DNA from 2 places in the Pseudoalteromonas sp. SG41-5 genome. Region 2 is predicted to be linked to the other one. Evidence: predicted binding sites of a transcription regulator. Region 2 holds the regulator's gene; the other holds the start of a gene.

Region 1 (15,505 bases), on a different contig from region 2:
CCCTCCATTATATATCCAAAAACATGAATAAATTCGTGCTGTTTATTACCCACTAAATAACGATTATACGGGTTTACTCTGACTTTAATTTCATGCTCAGCGAACAAATCCGACGCGTTTGCAGTATGGTAAATTTGCTCATTAATAGTATCTTCATCATGATAGGCCAAGATACTCTGCGAGCAATCTATAATAAAGTGTGGCATTAAATAACTCCTTGTTTATGCAGTCAATAAGTATTTAACTTACCTTTTTTAAACTATAAAACACTGCTTAATGGTCAATTTTACTCTTGCTAACTTTGTCCTCGCTAGCTCCTTCACATCTTACTTTTAACTTTACTCGTAGCCACACTGGTGGCGGGGTTATCAGGCCAAAAGTGTTTTGGATAACGACCTTTCATTTCTTTTTGCACCTCCCGATAGCTGGTTTGCCAAAAGCCAGCAAGATCTTGTGTTAGTTGTAAAGGTCGTCTTGCTGGTGAGAGTAGTTCCATTAATAAGGGTAACTTGCCTTGCGCTAATATTGGCGTACTGATCATGCCGTACACTTCTTGCATACGAACACTGAGTTTTGCGGGGCCGTCGAGTTGATATTCAATACGAATATTTGAGCCACTTGGAACTGACACTCTCAGCGGGAATAAATCATTTAACGCATTTTGTTGTTGCCAATTAAAACAACTTTGCAAGGCATTAAAGTAGTTAAACTTTTTCAACTGTTCGAGGGTTTTTATATCTTCCAGAAAAGCACCTAACCAAAGCTGTGCGTCATCGATTAAGCTTTGTTTAGTGATGACAGGAAATTGCTCCGGCATTAAATTACTGGCTAAACACATACGAATAAGTAACTGCTCACTGTCGCTTTGCTCATTAAATAATTCAAAGCCTTGTTTTTGAAATAAAGTTAACCACGCTTTCGCCCGCTCACTTTTATCAAGCGGATGTTTACTCGGTTGGCTAGTAACTGTAATTGCCCCTAGTTTGACTTCATCTTGATGAATAAAGCGCCCTGTTTTTTCGTCAAATTCACAGCGCGTTTGTGCAGTAAATAAATGTGTCAGCTCATCCTCAATCTCTGCAGGAGTAAACGCAACAGCTGCAAAAATACGACTGCCTTTTTGGCCTCCCATTGAAGCAATTGCAAGGTAGTCCTCGTTATGCCAATGCTCGTTGTTTAGCTCAGCACCTGCGCCATTGGTAAGCAAGTAACCATTGCCACGCTTTTTAGCTAATCGATCTGGAAAAGCAAACGCCACCAGCAAAGCCAAATAAGTGGTTTGTAGTTCGCGTACTTCAGTTAGCTTTAATCGCTTTAACCAAAATCTCAGTTGCTGTTTAAATACCGGATGTGGCCGAGCATGTTGGCTGTGTAATGCTAAACTTAAATCTGCGGCATGGCTAATCCGACTCTCTAATAACGCAATTAAATACGCCGCTAATGTATAAATACCTGGCATCTGAGGTTCGAGTTGCTGCGCTTTAATTAGCATGTGCGCTAGGCGAATATCCGCGCCAAAACTTAGCATACGTGTACCGAGGGGGGTCAATTTATTGTTATTATCGAGCGCCTCTAACATTTGCAGTAATTTTGTTGCTTGCTGTATTTGTTGTGCTGTTGGACTATCTAACAAGCTTAGATCAGTTAACTCCGCGCCCCAGAATTTTGCCTCCAATAATAATTGGCTAATATCAGCACTTAAAATTTCTGGCGCATCATGGCTATTACGCCGCTCAAAGGTTTGTTTTGAACCAAGCCTATAAACTACACCGGGCTCAATACGCCCAGCCCGCCCAGCTCGTTGAATTGCCGATGAGCGAGAAATACTTTGTGTGGTGAGTTCAGTAACGCCAGTTTTTAAATTAAAACTAGCAGCGCGGCGCTTGCCACTATCAACCACAATACGAATACCTTCAATGGTTAAGCTAGTTTCGGCAACATTGGTGGTCAGCACCACTTTACGAGTACCTTTTGCCGCAGGGGCAATTGCAGCTTGTTGAGATGCTTTATCTTGTTCACCAAACAGAGTAACTACATGGCAATTTGCAGGCAAATCTGACAGCGCTTGTTGTACGCGGTTGATCTCATATTGACCGGGCAAAAAAACTAACGCACTGCCTGTTTGTTCAACTAAAGCTTGTTTGATAATACTGGCCATAGCGTCAAGCCAGCGGCTTTCATCTTTAATGGGTATGTAAATTTCATCGATGGGAAAGCTACGCCCGTGGGAACTAATAATTGAACAATCAAAAAACTGCTGATAGCGTTCGCTATCAAGGGTTGCCGACATCAATAAAATCGTTAAATCATCACGCAGTGCAGCTTGAGATTCTAATGCAAACGCTAATGCGGTATCGGCCGCAATAGAGCGCTCATGAAATTCATCAAATATCAGTAGGTCAACGCCACTGAGCTCTGGGTCGTTTTGTAGCATACGCGTGAGCATGCCCTCAGTAACAATTTCAAGGCGGGTATTAACACTGACTTTGGTTTCCTGCCTGATACGTAAACCAACGCTTTGCCCTACGGTTTCGTTTTGGCACTGTGCTAAATAGTTGGCAATATTACGTGCAGCTAAGCGACGCGGCTCAAGCATGACAATGTGCTTAAAGTGCCCGTCGCGCATCAACTGCAATGGTAACCATGTTGACTTACCCGCACCCGGCGGCGCTTGCAGTAAGGTAATCGGATCACTTTGTAATGTAGTAACGAGTTGTTGATATATTTCTTGAACCGGCAGCACAGCTATTTATCCTAAATTGCATTGCCGATATTGTAACAAAAAACTGCAGTAAATCAGATTCATAAAATCGGTGATTATTGAGTGTTTGCAATAATTACAGACCGTTGCGTAGATTTTTTAGCTTATAATCTATTAAAAACTCATCTCTAAATAATAAAAACATTAACCAATTGATTATTAATAATAAAGTTATAATTTAATTTTGGTACAAGCCTTGCTACTTTATAACTGAAAGTAAATTCACAAACCGACATTATAAGGAGCGAATTATGAACAGTGATCGTATCGAAGGTAATTGGAAAGAACTTAAAGGTAAAGCGCAACGTAAATGGGGCGATCTTACTGACGGTGATTTAGATAAAATTGAAGGTAGCCGTAAAGAGCTGGTTGGTAAAATTCAACAAGCATACGGTAAATCGAAAGAAGAAGCTGAGCGTGAAGTTGATGAGTTTGAAAAAGGCCATTAATCAAAAACGCTAGGTAACTACAAAACCGCCTGAGCAGGCGGTTTTTATTTTTAAACTCAAATAGCTGCTTTCATACTGAAGTTAAACTCAAAGCTCCTATGGTACTTCCTAACCTCTAGCAACTTACACAAATACTAATATTTAATAGATAACAACATTTACCACCGGTAGCATTGATATGTAGAATCAACTCAACGTTAACAAAATTGGTAGAGTCAAATGAAAATCGCATTAATGAACGAATTCAGTCAAGCGGCAAAAAACCCAATAGTACTTGAACAGCTTAACACTGTTGCTAATGCACAAAATCACCAAGTATTTAATGTGGGTATGGATGGCGATAACGATCATCGACTAACCTATATTCACCTAGGAATTATCGCAAGCTTACTGCTCAACTCTAAAGCGGTAGATTTTGTAGTGACCGGTTGTGGCACAGGTCAAGGCGCACTCATGGCGAGCAATGCGTTTCCTGGTGTGAGCTGTGGTTATTGTATTGATCCATCAGATGCTTACCTATTTGCACAAATAAACAATGGTAATGCACTCGCTTTACCCTATGCAAAAGGCTTTGGCTGGGGCGCTGAGTTAAATATTAAATATATATTTGAAAAAGCATTTACCGGCGAAAAAGGCCAAGGGTATCCAGCAGAACGTAAAGAGTCACAAGTAACAAATGCAGGTATTTTAAATCAACTAAAAGTGGATGTTGCTAAAGATTACTTAAGCGCACTTGAAGCTATTGATCCTGAGCTGATTAAACAAGCGATTGGCGGACCACGTTTTCAAGAGTGCTTTTTCGCACATTGCCAAGACGACGCAATTGCTGCGTTTGTTAAAGCGCGTATTTAATAAAATAGCGCCCTATATTTAAGGGGAGAACCCTCCCCTTTTTGCATCTAAGATAATTAACTTTTAACTTCCAGTGTTGATAATATCCTGAGACAAAATGCGCTTATCATCTTTATATACTTCAAGCCAACCTGGTGGTGAGGTATCACAGCCAATCACTGTAACTTGTAATACGTAGCTGTAACGGCCGTTTTTAAATGTGTAACTATGATTACCGCCACTGCCCTCAAATTCGATCTCACCTTTTAGTAAGACTATATCTGGCTTATCGCTGGTTTTTTTATCAATGCTCCACGACGCATAGCGGAAGTTTCCATCACCTAAGTCATCAATGCGAATACGGTATTTAGCTGTTTGCCAATCTAAAATAGGCTCTACAAAAGCATTAATACTTGGGTGAAGCGCTTGCTTATCAGCTGCTATTAAATTTTTAGCCAGCAATTGTTCTTTAGCTGTTTGGTAATTGATACCGATGATTTTCCCATCCGTATCTACCCAAACGACACCGCTATTTAGCATAATGCCGCGCCAACCTACTTTATCCCAGTCAGTATCGATATTTGAATCAACAATCTGTTTAATAAGCGTCTCATCAAACACGTCATCAAAACGCTCAACTAACTCAGCTTCATTATTAATATCAGGCACTGGATATGTGCGCGAAAGCGGATAACGAATATGTGAGGAAATAGCCGCTTTATCGTGGTTTTTAAATGCTTTTATAAGATCTACAATAGGCTGTTGATATTGTTGCTCAAGCGCAAAACTATTTGCGCTAAACATGAGCGATAAAAATAAGCCGGTATAATATAAAAATTTCATTTAAGTCCTTTATTTTGATGATTCAGTTAATGAACATCATGTTATTTATCTGTTTAGGTTTATACCATTCACAACAACTTTTAGCCATGTTGCCCAAAGTCAATATTGTGTAAATTGATGTAGCGACTAATCAGGAGCAACATACGCCTTTATAGACTCTACAACGCGTTAATTCAATTTTATAAACAAACGATATGACCATTACGAATAGTGAACTGATGATTATCATCAACAAACTGCGCATAACCCATAATTTTAAAGCTAGCGGGATCAGCGTGTTCTACCTTCTTATCACGAAAGTAGACATTATTTTTATCAACGGACACGTTATTACCTATCACTTTAAATGAAGAGACATCCGCATCCATGATTTCACTATCAATAAAAAACACTCGCAGATTATCAATCGCGTAGACTTCATCAAGAAATACGGTTTCATCAGCATTTAAAGGTAAAAGGTGCTGATTATGATAAACCCCTTGATTGTCTCGTTGAAAAAACCGAGTACTCAGTTGATACGAAGATGCCTCTGCACCACTTAAATAATGTGTTTTATAATAAACATGGCGGTTATCTTTCACAATGTCATCATTAAGTATCTTCATATTACTTACTTCAATATCAAGACGGGTTGACTGGTAATAAAGCGTGTTGTTGTCGTGAATAAAATTATGATTTAAAATCGTAACGTCAAGAGGATTAAGTTCAGGGAGTTTTTCTTGATTACAAAAAACAGCTTTTTTATCACGCGAAAAGCCATACTCTAATACCTCAAAGGTATCAGGATCAGCATCTTGTATCGCTAACTCTTGAAAATACACTGTATCAGGCGTTTTTAAAAAACACTCATCTATAAGTACAATATTCTCGGTATTAATATCAAAGATGGTATCTACTATTTCAAAATCATTATCAAAAATATAGACATTACTTTTATCTTTAAAGCGATTGTCATCAAGGGCTTCAAACGTATTTGGGTCGCCTTTATCAAGTAATTCTTGTTGGTAAAATAATCGATCAGCACAGGCATAAAATGGAAAAATCAGCCTATGCCACTCTTTTGCATTTGCACCTGCAATAACGCCTCTGTTTGAGATGATTTTATCATCCACTCTTAATAACAATTCATCAAAAATTTCTGCTGTTTCGTAACCCCCTTCATAAACAACCTCATCTTTATAATAAATATGGGTTTCATCTTTCGCCCAAGTACAATTGATTGAAGAAAAAGAAGCTAAATCAGCGTCAAACGGATGTTCTTTATCAGCCCAATACAGGGTATCGTTTACGGCAAAGTAATCATTATCGTAATCAACAAATACATCATCACACTGGGCTATTTGTGTAATATTTAGAAAGTCAGTATAAATGCCGTTTTTATCACCAACAAAACTTTGTGAAATATAATAGAAACTCTCAGCATCAAATAGAGCAATACGTAGCCCTGAGCGATAAACCCAGTTTTTATCAGCCGAATAACGTCCATGAATAATGCGAAAAGATGCCAAGTCTGCACCGATAATGGCTTCACCAAAATAATAAACTGTTTGCTTGTCTTTACTATATTGTTGATATGCATCTTGTTCTTTACCATCAATCACGACAAATGATTTAGCATCCGCACCTTTAATAATCTTTGAAAATTCATAAACATGATTTTTATCTTTTGCTAAAGTCGTGGTGATCACTTCAAACGTTGCAGCATCCGCTTGTGAAATAACATCTGTACCACAGACAACAACATGATCATCTTTTGCATAATTAAAATGTAAAACCCTAAAGTCTACTAACGTTAATTGAGGTACTGGTCTGTCGTAGTAATAGAGTTGTTCGCCGTCTTGCGTAAATCCTGTTTCTTCATTTACAAAAAATGAAAATTCAAGCTCATGTAACGCAATAGGATATTCTTTTTCATCAATTTCGAGAGTAAAGCTTGAGTCATCATTTTGCTTTAGCTGGGCTTTGCATCCATTAAGCTTACTAAAGTGGTAACGCGTTTGTGTGGTTGGCATTTTGCTCAAGTCAGTATTTATTTTTTGTCCATAAAGCTGCCCGTCAATATAAGTGTATTGTACTGCATCTTTATCATCACAAGGCTCAAATACTAATCCGTCTCGGGTGCGTAAGCAGGTTTGCCCAGTAATCCAATAATAGCCTAACGTTGGCGGAGAAAAATCAATAATAGAGCCATTGTCACTTTCATAAAGCACACAATCTTCAGACTCAATGATGATCTCTAAAGGCAGTGATGGCTCAACAACATTACCCGTTGCCATACTGACAAACACATTATCAAACAAATCTAAGCGCTGGTGGTATTGCGCTTGAAAATAATATTTCATATAACTCCTTTTATTAAACTTTCTTTGATCATAGCTATAAAAGGCAGAGTTATATGCTGGGATATATACTTATTCAGAGGGTTTTCCTTAATAAGCGTATTAAAAACTGGCTTGAATAGTCAAAGCCTCTCACACTAGAAGATTATCTAGTTATGAGAGGTAGTAATCAATCGCGTATCAGTAATGACTTAAGTTCATGTGGCTGGCAGCGCAAGTATTGCGGCGCGGCTTGTATTGTAACTCCGAGCTCCGCTGCGGCATGCCAAGGCCAACGTGGGTTATAAAGAATACCACGCGCCAACGCAATCGCATCAGCTTTACCTTCGCAGATAATATCTTCAGCTTGTTGAGCTTGAGTAATTAAGCCTACAGCAATAACCGGCATAGAAACGTTATTACTTATTGCATCGGCAAAACCGACTTGATAATTAGGGGCAACTTTAATTTGCTGCTGTGCAGTCAAGCCGCCACTTGATACGTGTATATAATGGCAACCACGAGCGTCTAAAGCTTGAGAAAATACGATACTTTGCTCGATATCCCAGCCATTATCAGCCCAATCACTTGCACTTATACGTACACCAATCATGAAATCATGTGGTAACGCAGCCTTTATAGCATCAAATATTGTCAGGGGTAGGCGCATGCGGTTCTCTAATGAGCCGCCAAATTGATCTGAACGCTGATTACTAAGCGGTGATAAAAATTGGTGCAGTAAATAGCCATGAGCTGCATGAAGTTCTATGCCAGAAAAACCAGCTTTATGGGCACGTTGAGCACTTTTCACAAACTGAGTAATTAATCGTCCAATATCGTCTTGCGTCATTGCTTTTGGTAAAGGAGCTTCATCTGAAAAAGCAAGTTCACTCGGAGCAATAGTTTGCCAACCATTCTCTATTTCTGGAGCGATAGGCGCACCGCCATTCCAAGGTAATTCAGTTGACGCTTTACGACCTGCATGACCAATCTGCATCACCATCGGAATGTTAGAGTATTGACCTACATTAGATACGACTTCACGCCAAGCTTGCTCACATTCGTCGCTATAAATACCTGAATCGGCGTAAGAGATTCTTCCTTCAGGTGATACAGCGCTTGCTTCAACAATCAATAAGCCTGCACCGGATTGCGCGAGCATACCATAATGTTGATGATGCCAAGGTTGCACCTTGCCTTCTTCTGCGGCATACATACACATGGGAGCAGTAATAATGCGGTTTTTGAGTGTTATCGGACCTAATTCTAGTGGGCTAAATAATTTTACCATGGAAAATTCTCAAATAATGAATGTGCAGTAAATCACAAATATAATGTACTAATCATTCTACACCCAAGGTTAGGGGCATACGCAAGCTCATTGAATGTGAAAGTATGATGATATACCGAAGAGCTACCAGAAAAACCTTGTACAAAAAAGCGAGCCTAATTTGGCTCGCTTTTTTGTTTTAAACTGACGGCTGATAGCAGACCGCTTCACTTACTCCGGCTCATACCCCAAATTAGGCGACAGCCACCTTTCGGCCTCTTCCAGCGTCATGTTGGTACGTTTAGCGTAGTCTTCAACCTGATCCTTTTGTACTGCCGCTACGGCGTAGTATTTAGCTTCCGGATGTGAAAAGTACCAGCCTGATACCGCAGCGCCGGGCCACATGGCGTATGAGCTGGTGAGCTGCATGCCAATGCGTTTTTCAGTATCAAGCAGCTGCCAGATTTTCTTTTTCTCAGTGTGCTCTGGACACGCTGGATAACCGGGTGCTGGGCGAATACCTTGGTAGTTTTCACGAATGAGATCTTCATTCGCGAGGTTTTCGTCTGGAGCAAAACCCCAATATTCTTTACGCACTTGTTCGTGTAAGTACTCAGCAAAGGCTTCGGCGAGTCTATCTGCCACCGCTTTTACCATTATTTTGTTGTAGTCATCTTGCTGTGCATCGAACGCATCAGCTAAGTCGTCTTCTTCAAGACCGCCTGTTACAGCAAATGCACCAAAGTAATCAGGCGTGCCTTTCGGGGCGATATAATCAGCTAAGCAGTAGTTAGCAAAGTCGGTTTTTTCTGTTTGCTGACGTAAATGGCACGATGTGGTTAATAGTTCAGCGCGAGTTTCGTCTGTGTATATTTCAATATCGTCACCCACACGGTTAGCAGGGAATAAACCAATTACGCCAAGCGGTTGCAAACTGCCTGACTTTTCAAGATCGTCTAACATGTCGTTAGCGTCTTTAAATAAGCTTTGCGCCTGCTCGCCAACCACTTCATCGGTCATGATACGTGGGTATTTACCAGCGATTGACCAGGTCATAAAGTACGGCGTCCAGTCTATGTATTGTCGTAAAGTGGCTATCGAGACATTTTTAAACTCTGTCACGCCCAGCTTTTTCGGCACCGGTGGAGTGTAATTATCCCAATCAAGCTTGGCGGCGTTGTCGCGGGCACGTTGAATAGTAACCGGTTTTGAACGTGGTTTTTTGCGTGCTTGCTGCTCGCGTACTTTGACATATTCAGCGCTGGTTTTTGCTAAAAATTCAGCTTTATGCTCTTTCGACAATAAGTTAGAAACCACGCCTACAGCGCGACTGGCGTTATTTACATAAACCACGCCTTTGTCATATTGTGGCTCGATTTTAACGGCAGTATGCGCTTTTGAGGTAGTCGCGCCACCAATCAATAGCGGTAGTTCAAAACCACGGCGCTTCATTTCTTTGGCAACATGTACCATTTCATCAAGCGATGGTGTAATCAGTCCTGATAAACCAATAATATCGGCTTTTTCATCAATCGCGGTTTGCAGTATTTTATCTGCAGGCACCATTACGCCTAAGTCGATAACTTCATAGTTATTACATTGCAGTACTACGCCAACAATATTTTTACCAATATCATGTACGTCACCTTTAACGGTGGCCATCACGATTTTACCGTTAGTAGCCCCTTCTTCTTTTTCAGCTTCAATGTAAGGGTCTAGGTAGGCCACTGCGCGCTTCATCACTCGCGCTGATTTAACGACTTGCGGTAAGAACATTTTACCTGCGCCAAATAAATCGCCTACCACGTTCATGCCGTCCATTAACGGCCCTTCAATCACATGAATAGGCTTATCGGCAGCAGCGCGGCATTCTTCGGTGTCTTCATCTATAAAGGTAGTAATGCCTTTAACAAGAGCATGTTCAAGGCGCTTTTCAACTGGCCATGTGCGCCATTCTAAATCCTCTACGCGTTCTGCTTGCGCCATACCAGAGTATTTTGGTGCCAACTCTACTAAGCGTTCACCGGCACCTGGGTCGGTATTTAAAATAACGTCTTCAACCGCTTTTCGCAGCTCTGCTGGAATATCATCATACACAGCGAGTTGCCCTGCATTAACAATCCCCATATCCATACCCGCTTGAATTGCGTGATATAAAAATACTGAGTGAATAGCCTCTCGCACGGGGTTATTCCCACGAAACGAGAACGATACATTCGACACCCCGCCCGACACTTTACAGTGTGGCAAGTTTTGCTTAATGCGACGTGTACCTTCAATAAATTCAACTGCGTAGTTGTCGTGCTCTTCAATACCAGTTGCTACCGCAAAGATGTTGGGATCGAAAATAATATCTTCTGGCGCAAAGCCAATTTCATCCACCAAAATGCGGTAACTACGCTGACAAATTTCAAACTTGCGATCGGCTGTATCTGCTTGGCCGTCGGTATCAAACGCCATAACCACTGCAGCGGCGCCAAAACGTTTAATAATTTTAGCTTGGCGAATAAATGGCTCTTCACCTTCTTTTAGCGAGATTGAGTTTACAATTGCCTTGCCTTGAATACACTTTAAGCCCGCTTCAATGACTTCCCATTTAGAAGAGTCAACCATAATTGGCACGCGAGAAATATCAGGCTCGGAGGCAATCAAATTTAAAAACTTCACCATGGCGGCTTTTGAGTCCAGCATGGCTTCATCCATGTTGATATCAATAACCTGTGCGCCGTTTTCTACTTGCTCGCGGGCAACATTAAGCGCACTCTCGTAATCTTCTTCCATGATCAAACGTTTGAACATGGCTGAGCCGGTCACATTGGTACGTTCGCCAACGTTGGTAAATACTGCTATTTTTTGTGTCATCTCGGCTACCTTAGTTTAAATTACACGCTTCAAGGCCTGATAAGCGCATACGCACTTCAAGCTCTGGCAATAGGCGAGGTTTAACACCTTCAAGCCCTTTCGAAAATGCCCTGATGTGTGCAGGTGTGGTACCACAACAACCGCCAACAATATTGATAAAGCCAGACTTGCCCCAATCGATAATTTCTTGAGCCATTTCAGGTGCTTCTAAATCATATTCCCCAAACTCGTTCGGTAAACCAGCATTGGGGTGAACAGAGACAAAGGTTTCGCAAACACGCGATAGTTCTTCTACATATTGGCGCAATAAATCTGGACCTAGCGCGCAGTTCAAGCCAATTGAAATTGGCTTTATATGACGAATAGAATTATAAAATGCTTCGGTGGTTTGCCCTGACAGCGTACGGCCCGAGGCATCGGTTATGGTGCCAGAGATCATCACAGGCAACTTGCGCCCTGCTTGTTCAAACGCTTCTTCAACCGCGAATGAAGCCGCTTTTGCATTAAGCGTATCAAAAATTGTTTCTATCAAAATTAAATCAACACCACCTTCCATTAAAGCAAGGGTTGATTCAACATACGCGGTGACTAACTTATCAAACGTGACATTGCGATAACCCGGGTCGTTCACATCCGGTGAGATTGAACAGGTTTTTGAGGTTGGCCCTAAAACACCCGCAACATAGCGTGGTTTTGCTGGATTTTTAGCAGTAAACTCATCACAAATACTGCGTGCTAATTTAGCTGACTCTAAGTTTACTTCACGGCTGATGCTGGCCATATCGTAATCTTCCATCGAAATTGTAGTCGAATTAAAGGTGTTGGTTTCGATAATATCGGCACCTGCACTTAAAAAGCCACGATGAATATCAGCAATAATTTTTGGTTGTGTGATGCTTAATAAATCATTATTACCTTTAATTAGCACATGCCAGTCTTTAAAGCGCTCGCCACGGTAATCGTGTTCTTCTAATTTGTGTTCTTGGATCATGGTACCCATAGCACCATCAAGAATTAAAATACGCTGTTTTAACGCTTCAATTAACACGGCGCTTTTGTTTTCTAAATTATTCGGCATAGTTGTTAGTCCTTACGGCTTGGCTAACTAAATTAATATCATAGGGTGTGGTTTGGTACACATAATAATTTAACCAATTCGAAAACAGTAAAAAGGCATGGCTTTGCCAAGTTTTCGACGGTTCGTTATCTGGGTTGTTCTCTGGAAAGTAATTTTCAGGCAATGGCGCATCAGGGCCTTTTTCTAAATCGCGCTGATATTCGCCTTTTAAAGTGTCTGCATCATACTCAGGATGCCCGGTAATATACACTTGGCTGCCGGATTTATTTTTTATTAAGTAAGCGCCTACTTGCTCTGAACCTGCCAGCACCACTAAGTCATCACAAGCGTTAATTTTTTCAATATCAATATGACCATACCGCGAGTGAGGCACTACAAAGGTATCGTCAAAACCACGCGTTAAGGCTCCATGTTCAAAGTAACACTTATGGGTAAACACGCCACAGAGCTTATTTTCTTTTAGTTCACGCTTTAGATTATAATGATGAAATAAACCCGCGTGAGCCGCCCAACACGAAAATAATGTTGAGGTTACATGCTGCTCCGCCCAATCTAAAATTACTTTTAGTTCATCCCAGTAGGCTACATCGTCATATTCTAAATGTGCCAATGGTGCGCCGGTAATGAGTAATGCATCGTAATTGTTGTCTTTCACTTCAGAGAAATAACGGTAAAAAGTGTCTAAATGCTGCTCTGAATTGCTACTGCTGCGATGAGTGTCTAAACGTAGTAGCTCTACATTCACTTGTAAGGGTGAATTAGCGAGCAAACGAATAAATTGCACCTCGGTTTCTACCTTATTAGGCATTAAGTTTAAAATCGCCAAGCGCATCGGACGGATCTCTTGGGTTTTAGCGCGGCTTTTTGGCATTACGAATACGTTTTCTTGACGTAACTTCGCAATTGCGGGCAATTCATCTTTAACGGTAATAGGCATACTCATCTCCAAGGCATAATTAACCAATGGCTAATTATGAACGGATAGCTGGAAATTTCAACCTCTAGATGTTTAGATGTCCAAATGAATTTATTTTAGCTATTCTTTTGCATTCTAAAAACCGCTCGCCATAATGCGCCTGTTGATTTTATTTTAAGGTGGTAAACGTGATTGATTGGCTAGGCTTTGGAGAACTTTTTGCTATATTAGCAGCTATTGTTTGGGCGCTTTCGACCATTTTATATAAAGGTTTTAGCCATCACTTAACGCCTATGCAGCTAAACATCAGTAAAGGCGTGTTAGCAAGTGCCATGATGTTAGCTACTATTGCGATTACTCAAGACGCTGCACTACCACATCATCTGACAAGCTGGCTTTGGCTAATTGCTGGCGGGATGATTGGGATTGCGATTGGCGATAGCGCCTATTTTACTGCGCTGCGAAATATTGGCCCTGCTCGCACGTTAGTTATTGAGTCCCTTGCTCCAGCCCTTGTGGGGGTTTTTAATATCCTGCTATTAAATCATTATTTATCGCCATTTGCATGGTGCGGTATTGTACTTACAACCATTGGCGTAGTAATAGCAATCAAGCCTGAAAAAACATTGCCACAGGTTGATCATCAACATTATCGCAAAGGTGTTTTATGTGCCCTTGCAGCTGCTATCTGCCAAGCGCTCGGTATGGTGATGTCTAAAGGCGCACTCAATAATGAGCATATGAGTAGCTTATGGGCGGCATTAATTAGATTAGCAGCCGGTACGATGACTGTGGCCTTAGTTGTTGCAGTGTTTAAAAGCAGTGAATTTAAACAAGCACTAACTCTAAGGGGAATTAGCGGCAAACAATGGTTTTTTGCGGCTGTGTTTTTAGGCACTTTCCTTGGTTTATGGCTTCAACTTGGCGCAGTTAAATATACCGATCCAGCCATTGCACAAACGATTTTCGCAACCGCGCCATTAATTGTAATGAGCATTGGTTTTATAAAGCGCGAGCCCGTTACCAATAAAATGTTAATAGGCGGCTTGCTTGCTTTAATCGGTGTAGGAGTATTGCTCGCGAATTAGCACATTGTTATTTGGTTGATTCGTTGACTGTTTCACCTGTGAGCCACTACAATACAACATTGAAATTTTTATTATTATTTGAAGGCTCCCTCCATGGTTTTACCTGATAAGTTTATTTTCTCGATGAGTCGAGTATCTAAGGTTGTGCCACCTAAGCGCACTATCTTAAAAGATATTTCTTTGCATTTTTTCCCGGGTGCAAAAATTGGTGTACTTGGTTTAAACGGTTCTGGTAAATCAACGTTGCTACGTATTATGGCCGGCCTTGATCAAGAGTTTGAAGGTGAGGCATATCCTCAACCGGGCACTAAAATTGGTTACTTACCGCAAGAGCCTATTCTAGATGAAAGCAAAACGGTTCGTGAAACTGTGGAAGAAGCAGTCAGCGAAGTTAAAAACGCGCTTAACCGTCTTGATGAAGTATATAACGAATACGCGATGGAAGATGCTGACTTTGACGCACTAGCCAAAGAGCAAGGTGAGCTTGAAGCAATTATTCAAGCCCACGATGGTCATAACATCGACAACGTATTAGAGCGCGCCGCAGATGCCCTGCGCTTACCTGAGTGGGATGCTAAAATTGAATTCTTGTCAGGTGGTGAGCGTCGCCGAGTGGCTATCTGCCGCTTATTGCTTGAAAAACCAGATATGCTTATCCTCGATGAGCCGACTAACCACTTAGATGCAGAATCTGTAGCATGGCTTGAGCGCTTCTTGCATGATTACGAAGGCACTGTTGTGGCGGTAACCCATGACCGTTACTTCCTCGATAATGTAGCTGGCTGGATCTTAGAGCTTGACCGTGGTGAAGGTATTCCATGGGAAGGTAATTATTCTTCTTGGCTTGAGCAAAAAGATGCGCGCCTGCAGCAAGAGCAAAAGTCTGAAAAAGCCCGTCAAAAATCAATTGCACAAGAACTTGAGTGGGTACGTTCAAACCAAAAAGGTCGTCAAGCTAAGTCAAAAGCGCGTATGTCGCAATTTACTGAAATGCAGCAGTCTGATTACCAAAAACGTAATGAAACCAACGAGCTATTTATTCCACCTGGACCACGTTTAGGTGATCAAGTTATTGAAGTTAAAAACTTG
Region 2 (15,505 bases):
TTAAGAAAGGTTAAGCCACTGGTCGTGCCCACATAAGATAAATCATCAAGTAAGCCTGGTGTTTCGTTTGAAGTCGGTAAGCGCTTTAGTAGTAAAGAAAACTTTTCTTCCATTTCAACCATTTGTTGACGGTAAATTTCTAGATTACTGGCCACAGCATATTTCACTCGATAGGTACTGCGTAACTCAACTTCTTTACTAACTGCATTGTGGTAGCTATCTATTTCATCTGAAACCAATAAGCTGTAACTAAAAAACAGCACCAAGGCAGCTACAAAAGTACAGCAAATAACCTTGACAACTATTGGCCAATCGCCGATATTTTCAAGCTCAATTTCGTTCCATTCAATCTCTGTTAACGCTTTGATATCAAGGTTCATTATTTAACCTCTCCAATCTTATCAAAGGGTTTTACATAAAATTCCATATTAAAATCACTCAATAAACGAGACGATTTCTCCCCTGCAATAATGCCTTGCATTGTCGGCTTTTCGAGCAGATAGGAGTTTTGTACTTGGCGCAACATGTTTGACAAATAATTATTTGATTCGCTACGCCCAACCACATGAATTGCACTACCACGGCGTTCTAACTTAGTTAGATAAACACCCGTTGGTACAATTTTGGCAACTTCATCCATAATTTGTGTGCCTAAATTACGACTACTTTGCAGCTCTTCAATTAAGCGCATACGTTGCTGTAAGTTTTCTTTCTTTTTATCTAACTCACGAATTTCACTAATACGCCGATCTAATTGCCCTATTTCAGTTGAAAGGTAATTATTTTTAATATTTTGACCGTCTCGTAAACCACCGTAATAGCTACTGAGTAAATACATACTGATAAAACTGCCAAGCACCACGAAAAATAAAATAGTGACAAATTTATTCTGCGATTGTTTTCGCTGCTGTTCGCGCCACGGCAGTAGATTTATATGTGGCATGATGAAAAACTCCTTAATGCCAAACCTGTCGCTATTGCAAATTGAGTACGATGACGCTGTAACACATTGCGATCGACATGGTGGGAAATATCCATATTTTCAAAAGGCTCAGCCACTATGGTATGAATACCTAGTTCTTCAATTAGCAATCGATCAAGGCCATCAATCATCGCTGTGCCACCAGTAAGCACAATGTAATCGATTTGATCTTTGCCACTGGTAGTTAAAAACATCTGCACTGCGCGGCGCACTTGCTGTAATAATGAGGTTTGAAATGGTGCCAATACTTCAAACGTATAGTTAGGCGGAAGATCGCCAGTAGTTTTGCCTATTTCAGCTTCATCAAAACTTTTATTGTAATAAGCCACTATGCTGTTGGTGTATTGATCGCCACCAAATACTTGGTCTCGGGTGTAAATCGTTTCACCGCCAAGTACCACACTTACCAACATAAGTACCGCGCCAATATCGACCACTGCTACACACTTATTAAATGCATCGCTTGGTAATTGCTGATAATACACATCCATTGCGCGACTCAGCGCATAGCTTTCTACATCAACTACTTTTGCTATTAAACCAGCTGATTCTAATGCACCAACACGAGCTTCAACACTTTCGGTACGCGCAGCTGAAAGCAACACATTCATTTTGGAAGGATCGGCTTCGTTGGTACTGAGCTTTTCAAAATCTAGGCTAACTTCATCTAAAGGATAGGGAATAAGGCTGTCCGCCTCGATTTCTATTTGCGACTCAAGCTCTGCATCGCTAAGCGTAACATCCATAAAAATTACTTTAGTAATGACGGTTTGTCCCGATACAGCCACTGCTGCCGAACGAATTGACTTAGGTAACTTACGCTTTAGCTTAGTAATGATATTACCAATTGCCTCAATATCTTGAATATTGCGCTCAGCCATTGTACCTTTTGGCATTGGCTCAATTGCTAGCGCTTCGAGCCTGTAGCCACTGTCCGTTTCATTCAGCAACACCGCTTTTATAGCATGTGAACCGATATCTATCCCTACCATCATCGATGAAGACTTACTCAATAGTTGACTTAGCATGTTCGCAACTTGGCCTTTGTTTTAAGAATAAACAAGTTATAATTTTTATATGAAAAAATACTATTCATTTTTTAATCAATATATACTAGCAGTCTCCGATTCTAATTGGGAGTCCATTTAGGGAAAATATAAGTGATTTTATTGAAACGAACTTTACAATTTTTTATCATCTGCGCGTTTTTAGGGCTCATTACCTTAGTAAGCCTTTATTATTACGTTAAATCTGATATCCCCAGTGTGCAAGTTTTAAAAGACGTGCAATTACAAACTCCTATGCAAGTCTTTTCGAAAGATGGTTTGTTAATCAACCAGTTCGGTGAAAAACGTCGCATTCCAGTGACTATAGAAGAGATCCCACAACCACTCATAAATGCTATTTTAGCTACTGAAGATAACCGTTTTTATGACCATATAGGTATAGATCCTATAGGTATTTTACGTTCAGCGCTCGTATTAATTTCAACTGGTGAGAAAAAACAAGGCGCAAGTACTATAACAATGCAGTTAGCTCGTAACTTCTTCTTAACACGTGAAAAGGCCTATATTCGTAAAGTAAAAGAGATCTTCATTGCGTTACACATTGAGAACTTACTTACCAAGGATGAAATACTCGCTTTATACCTAAATAAAATAGAGTTAGGTAATCGTGCTTTTGGTATCGGAGCCGCTGCACAAGTCTATTATGGTAAGCAACTAAACGAGTTAACTTTAGCGCAAATGGCAATGATTGCAGGCTTACCAAAAGCGCCGTCAGCTTTAAATCCGATAAGAAACCCAGTTCGCGCCAAGGCACGCCGTAATGTGGTACTCAGACGTATGCTCGATGAAGGTTATATCTCTCAAGCAGACTACAACCAGAGCTCTCAAGAACCAATTACGGCAAAATTTCATGGTGCCGAAATAGACTTATATGCGCCTTATATATCTGAAATGGTGCGTGCAGAAATGGTCGCTCGTTATGGCTACGAAAAAGCCTATAATACCGGCTTTAAAGTTTACACCAGTGTTGAATCTGACGTACAAGCCGCAGCGCAAAAAGCACTCGTTAATAATCTCCATGCATACGATATGCGCCATGGCTATCGTGGCCCAGAGCAGCAACTGTGGGATTTTGAAACGCAACCAGCCCTAAGTTCTAGTGAAATTTTAGCAAAGCTAAAACCGGTAAAAGAAATTGCCCCGTTATTAACAGCAGCAGTTTTGTCTGTAGCAGATCAAACGGCAACAGTGTTATTAAAAAGTGGTGAGCAAGCCACTCTAGACTGGGATAATCTCAAATGGGCACGCAAATACATTACCCGTTACCGTCAAGGTTTTCCTCCAAAAACCGCTACCGACATACTCAATCCAGGGGAGCAAATTTGGCTACGTAAAAATGACGATGGTAGTTATCTACTCAGCCAATTGCCTGAAGCGTCAAGTGCATTAGTATCGCTGGATCCGAATGATGGTCGCATTAAAGCGATTGTTGGTGGCTATAGCTTTGAACAAAGCCAATATAACCGAGCCGTGCAAGCAAAACGTCAGGTAGGTTCTAACATTAAGCCGTTTATTTATTCAGCGGCGCTGAATAATGGTTATACCTTAGCGTCTATTTTAAATGATGCACCAATCAATCAATGGGACAAGAGCCTAGGGGTCGCATGGCGACCAAAAAACAGCCCTGCGATATATAACGGCCCAATCCGTATTCGTCGTGCTTTAGCACAATCGAAAAACGTTATTTCGGTGCGCTTACTACGCGGGGTAGGCTTGCAGCGCACAGCTGATCACCTATTAAAATTTGGCTTTCAAAATAATGATATCAATCGCAGTGAATCGCTAGCTTTAGGTAGTGCGTCAATTACTCCTTTAGAGCTTGCCCGTGGCATGAGCACATTTGCCAATGGCGGTCATTTGATCACCCCTTATTTCATTAATGAGATTCAAGACTCTGCAGGTAATGTGTTATTTAAAACAGAACCACTATTAGCGTGTGATCCCGTTACTCCTCCGCTAACAACGACTCAATTTGAGTCTACTTCTGAGTTAAATACCAGCCAAGCTGCAAATCATTGTGCACCGCGCATCATATCTAAACAAAACGCGTTTTTGATAGCCGATGCGATGAATAGCGCAATTTGGGGAGGCGGTAGTTGGGCTCATAAAACGGGTTGGAGTGGCACAGGCTGGCGTGCTCAGGCCTTAGATCGTCGCGATCTTTCCGGTAAAACGGGTACTACTAATGACTCTGTCGATACTTGGTTTAGCGGCTTTAACCGTAATGTTATGACCTCGGTCTGGGTTGGATTTGATAATCCAGGTAACCCGCTTGGTCGCTCGACGTATAATAACAACATGGATAATACCCAGATCTCTGGTGCAGAATCTGGTGCTAAAACAGCTCAACCAGCATGGATTGACTTTATGCGAGTAGCACTCAAAGATAAGCCAGAAGCACCAATCGAGCCACCTGAAGGATTAGTGTCGGTACGAATCGATCTAGCAACGGGACTCTTGAGTCAAAAGAACGATTACACTAGTCGCTTTGAATACTTTGAAAAAGGCACCTCGCCCACTAAGTATGTGATGCAGCATGTAGAAAACGTTTTTGAAGAAGAAACTAAAACAGAAGAAGAGCTGTTTTAATATTACTCTATCGCGATATAAAATCGCTGCTACATAAAAAAAGCGCCAATCGGCGCTTTTTTTATTTTACAAACTCAGAGCTCATTTTAAGTTTTGTATTAACCAATATAAATCAGAATGCACGCCTGCTGCGGTAACTTCTTTGCCTGCACCAGGACCTTGGATCACCAACGCATTATCGCTATACCACTGACTGTTGATAACAAAGATATTATCACCTGGAGTTAAGTTAGCTAAGGCATCACCCTGTGTTGCATAAGCCAAACCGACTTTAGCGGTTACTTTGCCATCAGCAATTGTTAACGCACCGGTATAACGCAGTACTTTGTTTTCTTTAGCAGCTAACTGCGCTTTTTCAGCAATAAAGTCATCAAGCAACTGCTTATTAGCTAAAAAAAACTGCCAATCACCTTGCGCTAGTTGCTCTGGCATCAACGGTGTTAAGCCAATCTCATCAAGCTCTAAGGTGAGCCCTAATTCACGGGCTAAAATAAGCAGTTTGCGCTGCATATCACGCCCTGATAAATCTTCTCGTGGATCAGGCTCGGTGTAACCCATTTGCTGCGCTTGCAACACTAAATCGGAAAACGCCACACAGCCATCATAACTGCTACACAACCACGATAAAGTGCCTGAGAACACGCCTTCAATATGGGTAATACTGTCGCCACTGTTTTGTAAATCAGCTAACGCAAAATTAATTGGTAAACCCGCACCAACACTGGTGTTATAACGCCATAGTAAGTTACGTTCAGCTAAATTACGGCGTAAATTTTGATACCAGTCATTATTTGCAGTGCCCGCATATTTATTAGCACTGATCAGGTGACAATCTAAATTAACAAACGCCGGGTAAAGCTTACTAAACGCTTCACTAGCAGTAATATCAATCAGCACTTTGTGTTCGTAATCGAGTTCGCTGATACGTGTCAGTAAATCAGCTTCTTGGTAATCTATTGCTTCGTTTTGCCACTGTGACTGCCATTGCTCAAGCACGATACCACTTGGGCTGAACAACATAGAGCGCGAGCGTAATAAACCAACCAGCTTAACGCTGAAGTGTTGCTGCAAACGATTAAGCTGCTGACTTAGTTGCTCAATAAATACTTCACCAACATTACCAAGGCCAGCAACAATGATGGCAAGCTCTTGGCCTTTGTTAATCAGCTTATCATGCAATAAGGTCAATACATCACTATCAATAGATTGATCCGTTAGTAGTAATATGTAGTCTGCGTCTTGATGGCTAAAGCGCGGCACTAAACTTTGCTCACTAAGCACTTGCGTTGCTTGTTCAAATAATTGCGCTACATCATTTCGTGGCGCCACAACAGCGCAACCATGTAAGTTCGACTCAATAATATTAGCGCGCCCTTGCAAATGACTCACCACCTGATGAGTCGCTGCTGCCGGCACTAGTAAGTAGGTATCGCCGTTTTTAATAAAATGATGCAAGCTGTGTTGAATAAGCTGACTTAATTCGCCAATTTCACCGCCACGCAGCTGATCAATGCGCAGTAAATCAATATTTTCTAAGGTAGTGATAAAACGCTTAGCTTTGCTGTAACCTTCTTTGACAATTTCTGTCGCGCTAGCTTCGCTGTCGTAACTACTGCGAACGACTAATTTGATATCAGTATTTTTTAATGGCGAGAGAGTTTTAGCATGTAACACTGGGTTGCCCAAACGCGCCAGTAAGTTTGCTTGGCCACGACATACTTTAGAATACTTAATCGCTTTTTTTACTTTACGAGGGTCGGTACTAAACACCCCTTGGGTATCAGTCCAAATTGATACCTGACTAGCATGACAATAACTGCTTAACAAAGTCGCGCTGTAATCACTGCCATTGCGCCCCAAAGTAACTGTATTTGCTTGGCAATCAGCGGCTATAAAACCAGTAACAATATTAATGCAATTGGCTGAAATTAACTCGGCACAGGCTTGTTGATTTTTTTGATGTAATAATTGCCCATCATTAAGGGTAAACAATTGACGAGCATCAACATCTTGAGCTGCAACATTTAACTGTTTTAAATAGCTAGCCAATAATCGTGCCGACCAAACTTCACCGTGAGCAAGCAATGCGGCTTCCTGTAAGCTTTGCTGTTGAGTTTGCTGTGCAATTAAGGCTAGCTCTTGTTCTAATACGTTTAATGCCGTATGTCGCGCTGCTGGACTCAATAACTGCTCGATCAAAGTACGTTGATGATTATCAAGCTGCAATAAAATATCACTCACTGCCTGTTGATCACCTTGCTGGTAACTCTGCCATAGCGTAACTAACGTATTAGTAGTTTTACCGGCTGCGGATACCACCACACAATCACCGGCTTCCGTATGGGCTAGAATAATATTTGCTACGGCCTGATAACGCTCTGCAGAACTAAGGCTAGAACCACCAAATTTATGAACTATATTTACCATTTTTTATTACCACAAAGCCGTATGTGCAGGAGTCAGTTTAAATGAGCTTGATTGCTCATCATCTTGTTGTTGAACAGAGGAAGCGATTACTTTTGCGCCGTGCTGAGCTTGACCTGGTTTCACTTTATTGAATACACGATCTAAGTCAGCGATTAAATCTTTTACATCTTCAATGCCCACCGAAATACGGATCAGGGTATCACCTACTCCCGCAGCAAGACGAGCAGTTGCCTCCATACCTGCGTGGGTCATAGTTGCAGGGTGACAAATCAAACTCTCAACCCCACCTAATGACTCAGCTAAGCTAAATTCTTCTAAGCTGGTCAAAAATTCTGCAGCATCATTAATATCACCTTTGATATCAAAGCTTACCATGCCACCAAAACCACGTTGCTGCTGTTTAGCGAGTTCATGCTGTGGATGAGATACTAATCCAGGGTAATATACTTGGCTTACATAAGGGGAGTTTTCTAGATATTGGGCAATAATAAAGGCATTTTCTTGATGCTGACGTAAACGAACATTCAAAGTACGTAAACCACGTAACGTTAAGTAGCTATCAAACGGGGCACCGGTAATGCCAATGTTATTAGCCCACCAAGCAAGCTCATCACCCAACTCTTGGGTAGCGGCGATGACCGCACCACCAACAACATCTGAGTGACCGTTAATATATTTAGTGGTCGAATGCACCACAATATCAACACCAAACTCAATTGGGTTTTGCAAAGCAGGTGATAAAAATGTGTTATCGGCACCAACCAACGCACCGCACTGCTTAGCAATCGTGGTGATCGCTTTAATATCGGTTAACCGTAAGATAGGATTACTCGGTGTTTCAATCCAAATTAGCTTTGGTTTTATCTCAAGAATTTTTTGATGATTTTCAGATTTAGTTAAATCTAAAACCACTAACTTTAATAAGCCACGCTTTTCAAGTGAGGTGAATAAGCGGTAACTACCGCCATAGCAATCATGTGGGATCACTAAGGTATCGTCACTGTTTAGCAGCTGAGTAGCTAAATGCACCGCAGCCATGCCCGTTGCAGTGATAATCCCCTTAGCGCCACCTTCAAGCTTAGCGAGCGTTTCAGCGAGTAAATCACGGTTTGGGTTGCCGCTACGGCCATAATCATATTGGCGCTTTTTATCAAAATCAGCAAATGAGTAGGTGGTCGATAAATGAATGGGAGGCACAACCGCGCCGTGATGTTTATCTGCATCAATACCATTGCGTACTGCAATGGTTGCTTTATTCTTTTGACTCATACCGTCACCTACAATTAAATGGATGTTTAGACGTCTAAAAGGTTAGAGGATCAAATTTAATAAGTCAAAGCATTTATGCGGTTTTAGCCGCAAGATTAGAAGTAAAAACATTTAAGCCTCTAGATGGCTAAAAAACAAGTATTTGACTATCTTTTTTAACACGATAGAATTTCGCCATCTTTGCGCTGCAAAAGGTCGCGCAAACAATTAACAACCTGAGGCAACGATACATCCTATGGCTAAATGGAATGGTGAATATATTCACCCATACGCAGAACACGGGAAAAAATCAGAACAAGTTAAAAAGATCACCGTTTCGATCCCGCTAAATGTATTAAAAGTTTTGACTGATGAGCGCACTCGTCGTCAAATTAATAATCTTCGCCATGCAACAAATAGCGAATTACTTTGTGAAGCATTTTTACACGCATTTACTGGCCAACCACTGCCAAACGATGAAGATTTACGTAAAGATAATCCAGAGAAAGTGCCTGAAGAAGTGAAAAAAATCATGCTTGAAATGGGTCTCGAAGTACCTGTACTCAACGAAGATTAAGTTATCATTTGTATATATTCCTGCTTCAGGAATTGGCTACAAAAAAACCTCAGTAACGTAAGTTGCTGAGGTTTTTATTATTGTGCCATTACCAATTGCAGCGAAGCAGCTACTCCATGTAGTTTTCCGGCATATCAATTTGTGCAACACCAGAATCAATTGCCGCTTGCGCTACTGCTTTGGCAATGCGCGGTAATAGACGCGGATCCATCGGTTTTGGAATAATATACTGCGCACCAAATTCAAGTGTCTCAACACCCGCCGCTTTTAATACTTCCGCTGGTACTGGTTCTTTAGCAATGCTACGAATAGCGTCAACCGCAGCAATTTTCATTTCATCATTAATTTTGCTTGCACGCACATCTAGCGCACCACGGAAAATAAATGGGAAACACAGCACGTTGTTAACTTGGTTTGGATAATCTGAACGACCCGTTGCCATGATTAAATCATCGCGAGCACCATGAGCAAGCACTGGTGAGATTTCTGGATCTGGGTTTGAACAGGCAAACACTACAGGTCGATCAGCCATTAACTTAAGATCGTCAGGAGAAAGTAAATTCGGGCCAGATACACCAACAAATACATCGGCATCAGCAATAACATCTTGCAGTGTGCGCTTATCTGTATTGTTAGCGAATAACTGTTTGTACTCGTTTAAATCATCACGACGAGTATGAATAACGCCTTTACGATCTAACATGTAAATATGTTCACGCAATGCACCACACTTGATCAGTAGCTCCATACACGCAACCGCTGCGGCACCGGCTCCTAAACAAACGATAATCGCATCTTCGATTTCTTTGCCTTGTACTTCAAGTGCGTTGATCATACCAGCAGCCGTTACAATCGCGGTACCGTGTTGATCGTCGTGGAACACTGGAATGCTACAACGCTCGATCAATGCTTTTTCTATTTCAAAACACTCTGGCGCTTTAATGTCTTCTAAGTTAATACCGCCAAACGTATCAGCGATGTTAGCAACTGTATTGATGAAATCTTCGGTGGTATTGTGTTTCACCTCAATATCTATCGAATCTAGACCCGCAAAGCGTTTAAATAATAACGCTTTACCTTCCATAACCGGTTTTGAAGCCAATGGACCTAAGTTACCTAAACCTAAAATAGCGGTGCCGTTAGTAATAACCGCAACCATATTGCCTTTACCGGTGTATTTGTAGGCATTAGCGGGATCAGCAGCTATTTCACGTACCGGTTCTGCAACACCGGGGCTGTATGCGAGTGCAAGATCTTGTACGGTTTCAGCTGGCTTTGTAAGCTCAACGCTAATTTTTCCTGGAACGGGGTGCGAATGGTAATGTAAAGCTTGTTCACGAAAGTCTGACATAACGCGATTTTATCCTGCAAGTAAGTTAAGTTGAAAGTGAGAGTAAGCAGTTCTTATATCTTATAGGGAACGATACCTATATTATAATTAAATTCAAGCAATATCAGGTCTATCCTGTTATATGCTATATCCGTTAATTTTATGCGTTTTGTCAGCATTTTTTGCAAAAAAGCTTCAATTTTCGGCTATAAAAACGCCACAAAGCATCAAAAAACCCATCTTAAAATGCTCATTATGCAACGCTTTAAAGCAAAAATAATGACCTATGACTAAAAACCATCAAAGTAAGACGTTAACAACATTTAACCGCAAAAGACCTAACTTTACCGACAAAAACGTTTAATTTATCGCTTTAACGAGAATGACAATATAGTCAACAAATCACTATTTGTCTGTTATTTACTCGCTATACTGGATATAAAAGTGGGAAATAGTCACAACATAATGAATGCGTAAAGCTGGAGCACTAGAGCAAGAAATAAAGACTAAAAGGCGGTGTTTTTAATAAATAGCAGGCATAAAAAAAAGCACCCTAAGGTGCTTTTTCCGACAAAACAACAAGAATTACTTGCTGCTAAGTGAACCGAAACGCTTGTTAAAGCGATCAACACGGCCACCTGTGTCTAAAACTTTTTGCTTACCAGTGTAAAACGGGTGACACGCAGAACATACGTCTAAGTGAATGTCTTTACACAGAGTAGAACGAGTTTCGAATTTATTTCCACATGAACATGATGCTGAAATTACTTCGTACTTAGGGTGAATACCTTCTTTCATAGAAACCTCTAGTTAAGGCCGCATCGCTCTCCAAACCCGGAGTCTGGCACCATACGTCGTTAAAACAAATTATTTAGGACGCGTATTCTAAGCAACAACCCCACTTGCTACAAGCTTTAAATGTCGTTTTTGCTAATAAAATGAACAAAAGTTTTAAAGAAGGTATTTGCAGGTAGGTTTTCAGCCATAATTTTAGTACATTAACTCCCTTATTCGTTCTTGTTTGGGTTGTTATGAGTTTTGTTGAAGTTGCTATAAAAGTACCGTTGCATCGCACCTTTGATTATCGCATTCCAGAGCAACTCGATGGTTTATCGGTGATGCCTAAAGTCGGTGCGCGGGTATGGGTGCCATTTGGTAATCAGCGCAAAGTTGCGGTCGTACTGGCGCTAAAAACCAACACCGATGTGCCGGTTAATAAACTTAAAGCAGTGCTTGAAGTGATTGATGATGAAGCTGTTTTATCAGAGCGACATATCGAATTATTGCGTTTTACTGCGCGCTATTATTGCTACCCACTAGGTGAAACAATTCATATCGCCCTGCCTGGCGCGCTGCGTCAAGGACTGTGCCCAGATAAAAGCAGTATTAGTATGGTGGCACTAACTGCAAAAGGCGCTAAATTACCGTCTTTAAAAGCAAAGAGCCAACTAAGCTTACTCAAACAACTGGCAGATTCGGGTAAATCATCACTTACAGAATTAAAAGCGCTGGGGTTTAGTAAAAAAACTATCGACAGCTTACTTAACAAAGAGCTGATCAGCCAAACGATTGAACACGACAACCAATGGCAACAACAACTCCCCACCGTAGGCACTAAGCCGACTCTAAATAAAGAGCAAGCAGTAGCCTGTACCACCATTAATCAAGCGGTCGGTTTCAATAGCTTTTTACTAGAAGGTGTTACTGGCAGTGGTAAAACCGAGGTTTACTTACAATGCCTTGAAGAGGTTTTAAAACGCGGTGAACAAGCACTCGTACTAGTGCCTGAAATTGGCCTTACGCCACAAACGGTTAATCGATTTCGTCGTCGCTTTCCTGATACGCCGATTATGCTGTGGCATTCAGCACTGACCGATAACGAACGCTTACAAACTTGGCGCTTTTGTGAAAAAGCCAGTTGCGCAATTGTGATTGGTACACGTTCGAGTATCTTTTTACCATTTTTAAAGCTTGGTATGATCATTGTTGATGAAGAACATGACGGTTCATTTAAACAACAAGATACCTTACGTTACCATGCCCGTGATTTAGCCGCATACCGCGCTTTTCAACATAAAATACCGCTGATCTTAGGCTCAGCAACCCCGGCGCTCGAAACCTTGCATAAGGCAATTCATAATAAATACCAACTGCTGAGCCTAACGCAACGTGCGCAAACCAGTACCGACAATAAATTTCAGCTGATTGATATGAAAGGCCAGCCGGATCAAGCTGGTATAGCCCATGCCAGTCTTGCCACTATGCGTCAGCATTTAAAACGAGGCAAACAAGTGATGGTATTTCTAAACCGTCGCGGTTTTTCACCTACCCTGATTTGCCATGAATGTGGTTGGTTAAGTGAGTGCACACGTTGCAGCACCAGTGCGACTTTTCACAAAGCCATCGGCCAAATGATTTGCCATCACTGCGGTGAGCAAGAACGCGTGCCGCATCAGTGTCCAGACTGCGGCAGTACACAAATATTTCCTAACGGCAAAGGCACCGAACAAATAGAAGAGTTTTTAACAACCGAGTTTCCTGATACCCCGATTAGCCGGATTGACCGCGACTCAACGCGTCGTAAAGGCAGTTTAGAAAAAGCCCTAGACGATATAAACCAAGGCGGTGCAAGGATTTTAGTTGGCACCCAAATGCTTGCCAAAGGTCATCACTTTGCTGATGTGAGCTTAGTATTGATCCTTGATGTCGACGGCGGCTTGTACTCGTGCGACTTTCGCGCCACAGAGCATTTAGCACAATTGGTTACTCAGGTGGCTGGCCGTGCTGGGCGCAGTGGCGAACCAGGTCATGTATTATTGCAAACTCACTTTCCCGAACATCCTTTATTACAAGATTTAGTCAATAATGGTTATCAAGATTTCGCCCGTTTTGCACTGCAAGAGCGCGATGACGCACAGCTACCACCAATAACTAATATGGCGATTGTCCGCGCTGAAGGTCACAACATAAAGCAAGTGGTCGATTTTTTAACAGATTTAGTTCCAGTCCAAGGTCTAACTGGTATACAATTGCTAGGTCCGATCCCTGCACCGCTCGAGCGAATTGCGGGGAAATATCGCTTTCAATTGCATATTCAAGCGCTCGAACGCCCTCTATTACACCAATATCTCGCGCAAATGGTAGACTACTTAAGTACCAGTAAATTAGCGCAAAAGGTGCGATGGAGCTTAGATGTAGATCCAATAGATATGATTTAAGGTTAGAAGCCCAATACCACCATGGCACAACACGATTTTATTAATAAAAAACCGGGCAACCGTAATAGCAAAAAAACAGCGCCACCGAAAAAACCATTCCCCGTATTATTAGTACTGGTTACCGTACTACTTGTTGGCGGTTTTAGTTTTGGTTTATGGTATGTCAAAACCAATGCAGATCCAAAGCTGGTTGAACAACAAGCAAACCCAACACCTGCAAAAGTGCAACAAGAGTTGCCTAAACCACGCCCTCCTGAATTCATAAAAGAAATCAAAGAGCATGAAATTCAAGTTGAAGTAAGAGAGCTTGAACAAAAAGGCCCTTATGTAATGCAATGCGGCTCGTTCAGAACCCATGGCCAAGCAGAAACCTTAAAAGCTAAAATTGCATTTGCCGGATTAATCGCCGAAATTCGTGAAACAACTGGCACTAACGGTGTCTGGTATAAAGTGCGTTTAGGTCCTTATAAAACCAAACGTTTAGCCGAAAGTGATAAAAACAAACTAAAGCGTAGCAAAATAACTGGTTGCGGAATTTGGAATTGGACTTGATTTTAGCCCATTAACCCATATTAACTCATCATCAATCGCTTTTAACGAGTCGCCCCTGCGACTCGATGATGAGGAATAACATGACCACTATTGTAAGTGTACGTCGCGGCGATAAAGTCGTCATTGGTGGCGATGGCCAAGTTTCACTTGGTAACACCGTAATGAAGGGCAACGCCCGCAAAGTTCGACGCCTTTATAATGGCAAAGTGATCGCCGGTTTTGCTGGCGGCACTGCTGATGCCTTCACCCTGTTCGAACGTTTTGAAAGCAAGCTTGAAATGCACCAAGGCAACCTAACCAAAGCCGCTGTTGAAATGGCTAAAGATTGGCGTAGCGATCGCGCCTTGCGCAAACTCGAAGCATTGCTTGCTGTTGCCGACTCCACAGCCTCACTGATAATTACTGGTAACGGTGATGTTGTGCAGCCTGAAAATGATTTAATTGCCATTGGTAGTGGTGGTAACTTTGCCCAATCAGCTGCAACTGCCCTACTTGAAAACACCGATTTAAGCGCCCGCGAAATTGTTGAAAAAAGCCTGACAATTGCCGGCAACATTTGTGTATTCACAAATAACTTTCAAACCATCGAAGAATTGTAATAGGAACTGCTATGTCTGATATGACTCCCAGAGAAATCGTTCATGAACTTGACCTGCATATAATTGGTCAAGCAAAAGCAAAAAAAGCAGTGGCTATTGCCCTTCGTAATCGCTGGCGCCGCATGCAATTAGATGAAGATCTTCGCGCTGAAGTAACGCCGAAGAATATTCTGATGATCGGTCCAACCGGTGTTGGTAAAACTGAAATTGCCCGTCGTTTAGCAAAACTTGCCAACGCGCCTTTCATTAAAGTCGAAGCGACTAAGTTCACTGAAGTGGGCTATGTTGGTAAAGAGGTTGAAACCATCATTCGCGACTTGGTTGATGTATCAATCAAAATGACCCGTGAACAACAAACTAAAAAATTCAAACATCGCGCAGAAGAAGCTGCCGAAGAACGTATTTTAGATGCACTACTGACTCCTGCTAAAGATTCGTCTGGTGAAAGCCAACGCGATGAAGGATCTTCAACGCGTCAGATCTTCCGTAAAAAATTACGCGAAGGTCAATTAGACGATAAAGAAATTGATATTGATTTAGCCCAAGCACAACCAAATGTTGAGATCATGGCACCACCTGGTATGGAAGAAATGACCAACCAGCTGCAAGGCATGTTCCAAAATATGGCGGGTGACAAGCGCACTAAACGCAAACTTAAAATTAAAGAAGCGTTTAAATTATTGGTTGAAGAAGAAGCCTCTAAATTAGTAAACCCTGAAGAGCTAAAAGAGCAAGCAATCTTCGCAGCCGAACAAAACGGTATTGTGTTTATCGACGAGATAGACAAAATCTGTAAACGCGGTGAATCATCAGGTCCAGATGTAAGCCGTGAAGGCGTACAGCGTGACTTACTGCCACTGATTGAGGGCTCAACCGTGAGCACTAAGCATGGCATGGTGAAAACTGACCATATGTT

What was found. Region 2 encodes MetJ, which represses methionine synthesis genes. Its sites were predicted from a motif close to TAGACGTCTAGACGTCTA; they were not measured.
Region 1: metA (homoserine O-succinyltransferase) is a predicted target of MetJ. The motif match lies at 13,415-13,432, and genes of this name have one in related genera.

Annotation. Positions count from the first base shown of each region.
Region 1 covers NZ_JACJFH010000048.1:20,053-35,557, forward strand. Annotated here, with positions in the region: gene H5232_RS13535 (5-carboxymethyl-2-hydroxymuconate Delta-isomerase) at 1-206, opposite strand, end outside; gene hrpB (ATP-dependent helicase HrpB) at 320-2,743, opposite strand; gene H5232_RS13545 (CsbD family protein) at 3,013-3,210, shown strand; gene H5232_RS13550 (RpiB/LacA/LacB family sugar-phosphate isomerase) at 3,430-4,062, shown strand; gene H5232_RS13555 (hypothetical protein) at 4,126-4,884, opposite strand; gene H5232_RS13560 (DKNYY domain-containing protein) at 5,064-7,226, opposite strand; gene H5232_RS13565 (NADH:flavin oxidoreductase/NADH oxidase) at 7,393-8,493, opposite strand; gene metH (methionine synthase) at 8,704-11,334, opposite strand; gene H5232_RS13575 (homocysteine S-methyltransferase family protein) at 11,345-12,412, opposite strand; gene metA (homoserine O-succinyltransferase) at 12,402-13,349, opposite strand; gene H5232_RS24635 (DMT family transporter) at 13,517-14,416, shown strand; gene ettA (energy-dependent translational throttle protein EttA) at 14,510-15,505, shown strand, end outside.
Region 2 covers NZ_JACJFH010000004.1:73,155-88,659, reverse strand. Annotated here, with positions in the region: gene H5232_RS02115 (type 4a pilus biogenesis protein PilO) at 1-380, opposite strand, end outside; gene H5232_RS02110 (PilN domain-containing protein) at 380-943, opposite strand; gene H5232_RS02105 (pilus assembly protein PilM) at 931-2,010, opposite strand; gene H5232_RS02100 (penicillin-binding protein 1A) at 2,143-4,638, shown strand; gene metL (bifunctional aspartate kinase/homoserine dehydrogenase II) at 4,720-7,065, opposite strand; gene metB (cystathionine gamma-synthase) at 7,072-8,334, opposite strand; gene metJ (met regulon transcriptional regulator MetJ) at 8,570-8,890, shown strand; gene H5232_RS02080 (malic enzyme-like NAD(P)-binding protein) at 9,000-10,241, opposite strand; gene rpmE (50S ribosomal protein L31) at 10,806-11,018, opposite strand; gene priA (primosomal protein N') at 11,252-13,438, shown strand; gene H5232_RS02065 (SPOR domain-containing protein) at 13,460-13,990, shown strand; gene hslV (ATP-dependent protease subunit HslV) at 14,071-14,589, shown strand; gene hslU (HslU--HslV peptidase ATPase subunit) at 14,601-15,505, shown strand, end outside.